3 regions of the Aerococcus sp. HMSC10H05 genome follow, and region 3 is predicted to be linked to each of the others. Evidence: predicted binding sites of a transcription regulator. Region 3 holds the regulator's gene; each other region holds the start of a gene.
The links. The regulator HrcA, encoded in region 3, represses chaperone genes, less so after heat shock. The targets are predictions, from matches to a motif close to TTAGCACTCNNNNNNNNNGAGTGCTAA.
Positions count from the first base shown of each region.

Region 1: a site for HrcA is predicted at 1,402-1,428, ahead of HMPREF3116_RS05265 (co-chaperone GroES). Genes of this name have one in related genera too.
Region 2: a site for HrcA is predicted at 1,408-1,434, ahead of HMPREF3116_RS04465 (ATP-dependent Clp protease ATP-binding subunit). Genes of this name have one in related genera too.

Region 1 covers NZ_KV786985.1:8,160-11,450, reverse strand. The annotation lists gene HMPREF3116_RS05280 (ABC-F family ATP-binding cassette domain-containing protein) at 1-17, opposite strand, end outside; gene HMPREF3116_RS05275 (redox-sensing transcriptional repressor Rex) at 214-837, shown strand; gene HMPREF3116_RS05270 (hypothetical protein) at 1,003-1,200, opposite strand; gene HMPREF3116_RS05265 (co-chaperone GroES) at 1,496-1,765, shown strand; gene groL (chaperonin GroEL) at 1,826-3,291, shown strand, end outside.
Region 2 covers NZ_KV786977.1:64,628-67,918, reverse strand. The annotation lists gene HMPREF3116_RS04465 (ATP-dependent Clp protease ATP-binding subunit) at 1-1,361, opposite strand, end outside; gene HMPREF3116_RS04460 (phosphocarrier protein HPr) at 1,679-1,945, shown strand; gene ptsP (phosphoenolpyruvate--protein phosphotransferase) at 1,947-3,291, shown strand, end outside.
Region 3 covers NZ_KV786996.1:50,744-54,034, forward strand. The annotation lists gene HMPREF3116_RS07210 (M20 metallopeptidase family protein) at 1-589, shown strand, start outside; gene hrcA (heat-inducible transcriptional repressor HrcA) at 863-1,915, shown strand; gene grpE (nucleotide exchange factor GrpE) at 1,937-2,488, shown strand; gene dnaK (molecular chaperone DnaK) at 2,565-3,291, shown strand, end outside.

The sequences.
Region 1 (3,291 bases), on a different contig from region 3:
CCTTGTAATATGATCATAGTCGGCATGATCCTTTCATTTGATAGTATGTATCATTTTACCATAAAAAAAATGAGCATTTAATGGAAACGTTTTATTGGAAAGATTGCATTTTTTGATATATATCAAAAGTAACCAATGGATAGGTCTTGTGTTAATTTCACAAACTTGGTATACTGTTTAAGAAATTATATCAGTATAAGAAAGAGGATGAACATGCGTAAAATACCCAAAGCCACTGCCAAAAGATTACCACTATATCATCGCTACCTGCGTGTATTCAAAAATATGGGGAAAACACGTGTTTCTTCAACAGAATTAAGTGAAGCAGTAAAAGTTGAAAGTGCAACGATTAGACGTGACTTTTCATACTTTGGTGCTTTAGGTAAACGCGGATACGGCTATGATATCGATGCTTTATTAGACTTCTTTGGTAAAACATTAAGCCAAGACCGCTTAACAACAGTAGCGCTAGTGGGTGTTGGGAACCTTGGTAATGCATTATTGAATTACAATTTTAAAAAATCAAACAATATTCGAATTGGTGCCGCCTTCGATATCAATCAGGATATCATCGGTACAGTCCACAATGGTGTGCCTGTTTATGATATGAAGGATTTAACTGAACAATTAAAATTAATGGATATTGAAGTAGTGATTCTCTCAGTACCTGAGGCAGTTGCACAAGATACAGTTCCTGCATTAGAACAAGCAAATATTAAAGGTATTTTGAACTTTACACCAGTAAGATTAGATGTGCCAGATAATATTCGGGTACAAGATGTAGACTTCACGAATGAACTCCAAACATTAGTCTACTTTATTTCAACAAATGCATAATATAATGGCTGCATCTATATCAGCAAGCGAATAGGCCGAGATCGTTCATCTCGACCTATTTTTTTATATCTATGATGGGTGTGAAAGTTTGTTAAGTTTCACATATGGGCGCTAAAATGATATAAAAATATTTGCAATATTTATCAAAATCGATTTAATTCAAGTTTATTGTTTAGATTTAAACTGCCGTAGCACGTTGAGTGTATTCAACAAGTCAACAATTTCATAGGCGGCAACTGCTAGGGCTAAGTATACTGTCCAGTTCCATCCAGAACCTTCTACACTGCCGATAGCGAAGCTTATGGCTAGAAAAATAAATACTAATTTGAATAGTAATAGAAATATTACTGGTCCTTTTAACATAAAAATACTGACATTCCTCTCTTAATAGCTAATAGCACATTTTGATTTTTATCAAAATATGACACATTCTTCAACTATTAAAACTAACGTACTTTCCGCATAAAATCAAGGTTTTCAACTTATAAAAGAAAATAGGTCAAAAAAAGTCAACCTTTCTCTTGCAATTCAGATTTGAATGTTTTAATATAAGAAATATAGAGATTAGCAGTCGACGATAGCGAGTGCTAATCCCCATAAAAACCAACTAAATTAGCTTGGGTTAGACAAATACTTTATCTAATGGAGGGACATGTAAATGATTAAACCATTAAACGGACGCGCTGTTGTGAAAGTTGAAGAGGCTAAAGAACAAACAGTTTCAGGTATCGTATTACCGTCAGCTGCTAAAGAAAAACAACAAGTAGGTGTTGTGGAAGCAGTTGCTGAGAATACTGAAGATTTCACATCTCAATTGAAAGAAGGCGACCGTGTTCTATTTGAAAAATATGCAGGTTCAACATTTGAATATGATGGTCAAGAATTATTAATTATTAAAGAAAGCGATATTATCGCAATCGTAGATTAGTCAATTTATCAATATTTACAGATTAATAACAGTATGAATTTTTATGAGGTGAATAAATAAATGGCAAAAGATATTAAATTTTCAGAAGATGCTCGTCAATCTATGGTTCGTGGGATTGATATACTAGCGGATACGGTGAAAGTAACCTTAGGGCCAAAAGGTCGTAATATTGTTTTAGACCAAAGTTATGGGTCACCACTAATCACTAACGATGGTGTAACTATCGCCAAAGAAATCGAATTAGAAGATAAATTTGAAGATATGGGTGCGAAACTAGTTGCTGAAGTAGCTTCAAAAACAAATGATATTGCTGGGGACGGTACAACAACTGCAACTGTTTTAACACAAGCAATTGTATCTGAAGGTATGAAAAACGTTACTGCTGGCGCTAACCCAGTAGGTGTTCGTCGCGGGATTGACAAAGCTATTCGTGTAGCTTCAGATCGTTTATCTGAAATTTCAGTTCCCGTAGATTCTAAAGGCGCAATCGCTAACGTTGCATCAATTTCATCAGGAGATAGCGAAGTTGGTGATTTAATTGCAGAAGCAATGGAAAAAGTTGGCCAAGATGGCGTCATCACCATTGAAGAATCTCAATCAATTGATACTTCACTAGATGTTGTAGAAGGTATGCAATTTGACCGTGGTTACCTATCTCAATACATGGTAACGGACAATGACAAGATGGAAGCTGTTTTAGAAAATCCTTATATCTTATTAACAGATAAAAAGATTTCTAATATCCAAGACATTTTGCCAGTATTAGAACAAGTTGTTCAAGAAGGTCGTGCATTATTAGTAGTAGCTGATGATATTGACGGTGAAGCATTACCAACATTAGTCTTGAACAAAATCCGTGGTACTTTCAACGTTGTTGCGGTAAAAGCACCAGCCTTTGGTGACCGTCGTAAAGCGATGTTAGAAGACCTATCTATCTTAACAGGTGCGCAAGTGATTACTGAAGATTTAGGTCTAGAGTTAAAAGACACTACAATTGACCAATTAGGTGGCGCTAACCGCGTTGTTGTTACAAAAGATGATACAACAATTGTTGAAGGTGCAGGTAATAAAGAGCAACTTGAACAACGCGTTGCACAAATCCGTGGTCAAATCGAAGAAACAACTTCTGAATATGACCGTGAAAAATTATTAGAACGCTTAGCTAAATTAGCTGGTGGCGTTGCGGTTGTTAAAGTTGGTGCAGCTACTGAGTCAGAATTAAAAGAACGTAAATTGCGTATCGAAGATGCTTTAAACGCAACACGTGCAGCTGTTGAACAAGGGATTGTAGCAGGTGGTGGTACTGCCTTCATCAATGCTAAGCATGCAGTTTCTGACTTAGCTGAATCATTAACTGGTGACGAACAAACGGGTGCACAAATCGTTTTACGTGCTTTAGAAGCACCAGTACGTCAAATCGCTGAGAACGCTGGTTTAGAAGGTTCTGTAATTGTTGAGAAATTGAAAGAACAAACAGAAGGTATCGGTTTTAACGCAGCAACTTCTGAATGGGTAAATATGATTGA
Region 2 (3,291 bases), on a different contig from region 3:
AGACCAACACGATTTCGCCGAATAGCTTTAGCAATTTGTTCTACTGCATCATCTTGACCGATTACGTGTTGTTTTAAGTTTTCATCTAGATGAATCAATTGATTTTGCTCGGATTCTTGTAGGTCTGAAACTGGAATACCGGTTTTGGTTTCAATAATAGCTTGTATGTCGCTAGCATTAATAGTAGGTGTTTTTTCAGCAATGTTTTGATTGCTATCATACATATCTTGGTATTTATTTAGCTGGTCACGATAGTACGCAGCTTTTTCATAATCTTCAGCTTCTGTAGCCATCTCTTTTAGTTTGGTTAATTCATCAATTTGAGTTTTCAATGATTCTCTATCTAAGAAGGGGATAGTTAAATTCTTCTTAGAACCAGACTCGTCTAATAAGTCGATCGCTTTATCTGGTAATTGACGATCGGTAATATACCGGTCTGATAAGCGTACTGTTGCTTCAATAGCTTCATCGCTATATTTTACATTATGGAAACCTTCATATTTTTCTTGAATCCCTTTAATAATTTCTAATGTTTCTTCAATTGAAGGTTCAGCTACCATAACTTGCTGTAAACGACGAGCAAGGGCACCATCTTTTTCAATTTTTCTAAATTCATTTAATGTGGTTGCACCAACCAATTGTAGTTCACCACGAGCTAAAGCTGGTTTTAAGATATTACCCGCATCTAAAGAGCCGCCTTCTGTTGAGCCAGCACCCACAATTTCATGGATTTCATCAATAAAGAGAATGATATTTTTATTTTCTTTTACTTCGTTCATTAATTGTTGCATTTTTTCTTCGAATTGGCCACGGATTCCAGTACCTTGAACTAAAGATGCAACATCTAGTTGAATGACCTCTTTATTACGTAACTTTTCAGGTACGGCATGTTCAACGATTTTCTGAGCTAAACCTTCTACTACTGCAGTTTTACCTACACCCGGTTCCCCAATTAAAACAGGATTGTTTTTTGTACGACGATTTAAGATTTCAATTACACGGATAATTTCATCATCACGACCAATAATAGGGTCGATAAGGCCAGCTTTTGCCTGGTCCGTTAAATTAGTACCGTAATTACCTAAAATTGAATTGTCATTATTTCCACCATTACCAGCTTGAGTTTGAGCATTAGGTTGACTATTAGCGCCAAAACCTTGTTGCTGAATCTTACGTAATAAGTCATCAAAGTTGTAGCCACCGAAAGATTGATTATTATTATTATTTATATTTTTAGCTTGATTTCCATGGGCTAACTGTGCGTAGCACGTTTGGCAGAGGTTTACTGCTTCACGTCGACCATTCACATTTGCGTATACGTGAATGACAGCGTCACGTTCGCCACAGTTTTGACATAACATATAAACACTTCCTTTATTTAAAGCTCTCTAAGTAGCATTGAGATTTTTCGCAGTATAATTTCATTACTGCTTATACCATCATTATACTCTGACCAATTTTGACTTTCAACTAAAAGGCTTAAATAAAATGATTCCCCTACAATTCGAGTGAAAAACCTTGTGGAAACGCTATTTTTTTGGTAAATTATTAATGAAAGAGTTTTCTAATTATGGTATAGTCTATTTTGTGACATTTTACTTTGCGAATAGATAAGCTATAATAACTCTTGCCTATCTATAAAGGTATAAATAAAACATTTTAAAGGAGATTTTTGATTATGCAAAAACAAGAATTTAACATTACAGCTGAAACTGGTATCCACGCACGTCCGGCAACTTTATTGGTGCAATCAGCAAGCAAATTCAACTCAGATATTAACCTAGAATATAAAGGTAAATCTGTAAACTTGAAATCTATCATGGGCGTAATGTCTTTAGGTGTAGGTCAAGGCTCTGATGTTGTGATCACTGCTGAAGGTGACGATGAAGAAGAAGCAATCCAAACAATTGCTGATACTATGAAAAACGAAGGGTTATCAGAATAATATGACGAAGCTAACAGGAATCGCGGCTAGCGATGGCATTGCCATCGCTAAAGCGTTCTTAGTTGAAGAACCTGATTTAAGTTTTGAAATTTCAAAATCTAACGATTCACAACAAGAAAAAGAACGCTTAGCAAAAGCTATAGCCGACTCAAAAGTAGAAATCGAAAAGATTAAAGCGGTTGCATCTAAATCATTATCGGAAGAAGAAGCACAAGTGTTTGATGCGCACTTAATGGTCCTTGAGGATCCAGAATTGCAACAAGCTTATACACAAAAAATTGATGATGACGCATTGAATGCAGAATCTGCTGTACGTCAAACTGCTGACTTCTACATTGAAATTTTCAAAGGCATGGAAGATAATCCTTATATGCAAGAACGTGCAGCGGACATTAAAGATGTTACTGACCGTTTGATAGCGCATTTATTAGGTATTAAAATACCTGACCTTTCAACTATCGATGAAGAAGTGGTTGTTGTTGCATATGACTTAACACCAAGTGATACAGCGCAATTAAACCGCCAATTTGTTAAAGGTTTCGCAACTGATATCGGTGGTCGTACATCTCACTCTGCGATCATGTCTCGCTCATTAGAGATTGCTGCAGTTGTTGGTACTGGTAATATCTCTAAAGAAATTAACGATGGCGATATGGTAATTGTTGATGGATTAAACGGAGATGTCATTGTAAACCCTGATGATGAAACGATTGCAGCTTATGAAAAAATTGCTGCTGACTTCTTAGCGCGTAAAGCTGAATGGAAAAAACTTAAGGATGCTGAAACGCTAACAAAAGACGGTAAGAAATTCGAAATTGCTGCTAATATTGGTACACCAAAAGATTTAGAAGGTGTACACTCAAATGGGGCTGAAGCGATTGGTTTATACCGTACTGAGTTCTTATACATGGATTCAGATGAAATGCCAACTGAAGATGAACAATTTGAATCTTATAAAGTTGTGTTAGAAGGTATGAATGGTCGTCCAGTTGTTGTTCGTACAATGGACATTGGTGGGGACAAACATCTACCTTACTTACAATTGCCAGAAGAAATGAATCCATTCTTGGGTTATCGTGCAATTCGTATTGGATTAAAACAACCAGAATTATTAAAAGTACAATTACGTGCTTTATTACGTGCTTCTGTGTACGGTACATTGCGCATCATGTTCCCAATGATTTCTAATGTAGCAGAATTCCGTGCTGCAAAGGCAATTTATGAGGAAGAAAAAGCTAAATTAGAAGCTGAAGGTGTTGAAGTTGCAGATAATATCCAAGTGGGTATTATGATTGAAATCCCAGCAGCAGCAGTACTAGCTGATCAATTTGCTAAAGAAGTTGACT
Region 3 (3,291 bases):
CAATAATGGTGTTGATCCAGTTTTCGTAGCAAGCCAAATCATCAATGGTGCTAATGGTATTTTAGCGCGTGAATTACCATCTAATAAAGGTGCTTCACTATCTATGGGGTATATTAGTGCACCAGGTGGCGCTATTAACGTTATACCTGATACAGTAGTTTTAGAAGGTACTTCACGTTCATTATTCCCAGAATCAGCAGCACATGTTTCAAAACGTTTACCAGAAATAGTTGAACATATTGGTAAAGCTTTTCGTGCAGAAACGGAATATGAAGTAATGGCGGATTGCCCTTCCTTAATCAACTCTGAAGCTATGGCTGACCAAGTTATGGTATCTGCTAAAGAAGCCTTGGCTGGTAAATATGACGTAATGAATGTTCCGCCATATTTAGCATCAGAAGACTATGCGCATATTGCTAGTAAATTGCCTGAATCTACATATTTCTTCGTCGGTTGTCCATTACCAGATGATAATGGTGAAGTTTATCCAGTTCACCATCCATTAGTACAATTCAATGAAGAAGCTCTAATTGTTGGTTCTGCTACATTAGCAACATCTGCTACTAACTGGTTACGAGATAACAAATAAAATATCGATACAAGTTTATAGGTAAGGGAAAACACCTTCATATTAGTACTTTTATTTTTCGGAAGAGACGTCAAACATATAATATGATTGATGTCTTTTTTTTTAATGAATATTTTTTAACGCACAATTTATAGCGAGGTTTTGTAATAAGTAACTTTTAAATGCTAAAAATAGTCAAAATAAAGTTTGACTATTATTGACAAAAGGAATGAAGGGTGTTATATTATAAACATGTTAGCAGTCGGAGTTGTTAAGTGCTAATGAGGTGATTAGATGTTAACAAAACGACAAAGTTTGATTTTACAGGCGGTAATTGACCATTACTCAAAATATCAATTACCAGTCGGTTCGAAAACTTTATCTCAACATCAAGAAATAAATGCAAGTTCAGCTACGATACGAAATGAATTAGCCAAACTTGAAGATTTTTCGTTGATTTCAAAAACCCATTCATCTTCTGGTCGTGTACCAGCTGAAGCGGGCTATCGTTACTATATTAATCATATCATGCCATATTATGGTGGGTTGATTGATTTAGAGCTTGAGGAAGAGGAAGATGCTTTACTTAGAGAGATATTCCATGATCCTTATAACGACTTGAGTCAAGTGATTAAAAAAACGGCTGCGACCCTGGCCTCGCTTTCAGAAAGCGTCGTAATTTCATTAGGTCCAGATATTGCAACGCAACGTTTAGCTAACTTTCAGGTGCTGTCACTTACGGCAGACCAGGCAATGGTCATACTAGTGACAGATAAAGGCGTTATTCGTAATCAAATTGTGACTTTCAATGAAGTGGTTACGCCACAATTAATTGAGAGAATAGCAGAAATAATGAACCAAGAACTTGTCGGACTTGAACTTGCAACTGTGATTAAGCGACTGCAAACACACTATTTAAAAGATATTGAACAAATGAACCATTCTAGTGAAGCTAGTGATCAGTTAATCTACAGGTTCATGAATCAATTTAATAGTGAGGGTATAAGGGTAAATGGTCAAAATTATTTATTTTCTTCATTAGCTGAATCGGCTAATGGTACTAGTATTCCTCAATTGAGTCAATTACTAGAAGACCAGTCAGTGATAGCTTCATTGATTAATACCACAGACCAAGGTATCCAAGTGAGGGTAGGTAAGGAACTCAAAGATCCAACCTTGGAAAATATGAGTTTAATGTCTACAAGCATGGGTACTGTTAAATCAGGTAAGCTAATTACTTTTGCTGTACTTGGTCCTGAAAGTATGTCGTATATACGTATGGCACAACTTTTCCAAAGTATTTCAAAAGAAATGGCAAGATACCTGGACAATTATTATAAATCTTAGGAGGTCTATCAATTGACAAAAATGGACGACAATCAACAAGATTTAAATGTTGATGAAGAAATCAGCGAAACTGACGTTCAAGATGAGCAAGCAGAAGTAGAAACAGAAACGGTGGTGGAGGATAGCGAATTAGCTTCTCTTCAAGCTGATTTATCAGCCAAAGAAGACCAAATTATGCGTCTATCTGCTGAAATTCAAAATATGCACCGACGTAATCAAACCGAACGAGAATCAGCTTCTAAATATCGATCACAAAGCTTAGCAAAAGGTATTCTGCCTGCAATCGATAACTTGGAACGTGCGCTAGAATTGGCACAGGACGATGAGTCATCTCAGCAATTAGTGAAGGGTATTGAAATGGTACATGCGAGCTTACTACAAGCCTTAGCTGATGAAGGTATTGAAGTAATTGATCCTAAAGGAGAAACTTTTGATCCAAACTTCCATCAATCTGTAAGTGCTGTGCCAGCCGAAGAAGGTCAGCAAGCTGAGGAAGTGGTTGATGTGTTCCAAAAAGGGTATGTATTAAAAGATCGTGTTCTACGACCTGCGATGGTGACTATCGCGCAATAGATTAGGTACATAGCTACTAGTTAACAAATATACTCATTTAAATTGATAGATTATTAAAAAAGGAGACATGTTTATTATGGCAAAAATTATCGGAATTGACTTAGGTACTACTAACTCTGCAGTTTCTGTATTAGAAGGTGGAGAACCTAAAATTATAGCTAACCCAGAAGGTAATCGTACAACACCTTCAGTTGTATCATTCAAAAATGGTGAGCGTCAAGTTGGGGAAGTAGCGAAACGTTCAATGGTAACTAACCCGAACGCAATCGCTTCAATCAAGCGTCACATCGGTGAAGACAACTTTACTGTAGAAATTGAAGATAAAAAATATACACCACAAGAAGTTTCAGCGATGATCTTACAATACTTAAAAGGTTATGCCGAAGACTACTTAGGTGAAAAAGTTACAAATGCAGTTATTACTGTACCTGCGTACTTCAACGATGCACAACGTCAAGCAACTAAAGATGCTGGTAAAATCGCTGGTCTAGAAGTTGACCGTATTGTGAACGAACCAACAGCAGCTGCATTAGCGTATGGTTTAGATAAAGTAGATGCAGATGAAAAAGTGTTGGTATTTGACCTTGGTGGTGGTACTTTTGACGTATCTATCCTTGAGTTAGGTGATGGTGTATTTGAAGTATTATCTACTTCAGGTGACAACAACTTAGGTGGGGACGACTTCGATAACGCAATTGTTAAACACTTAATCGCTGAATTCAAATCAGAAAATGGTATTGACCTATCTTCTGATAAAATGGCTATGCAACGTCTAAAAGATGCTGCTGAAAAAGCTAAAAAAG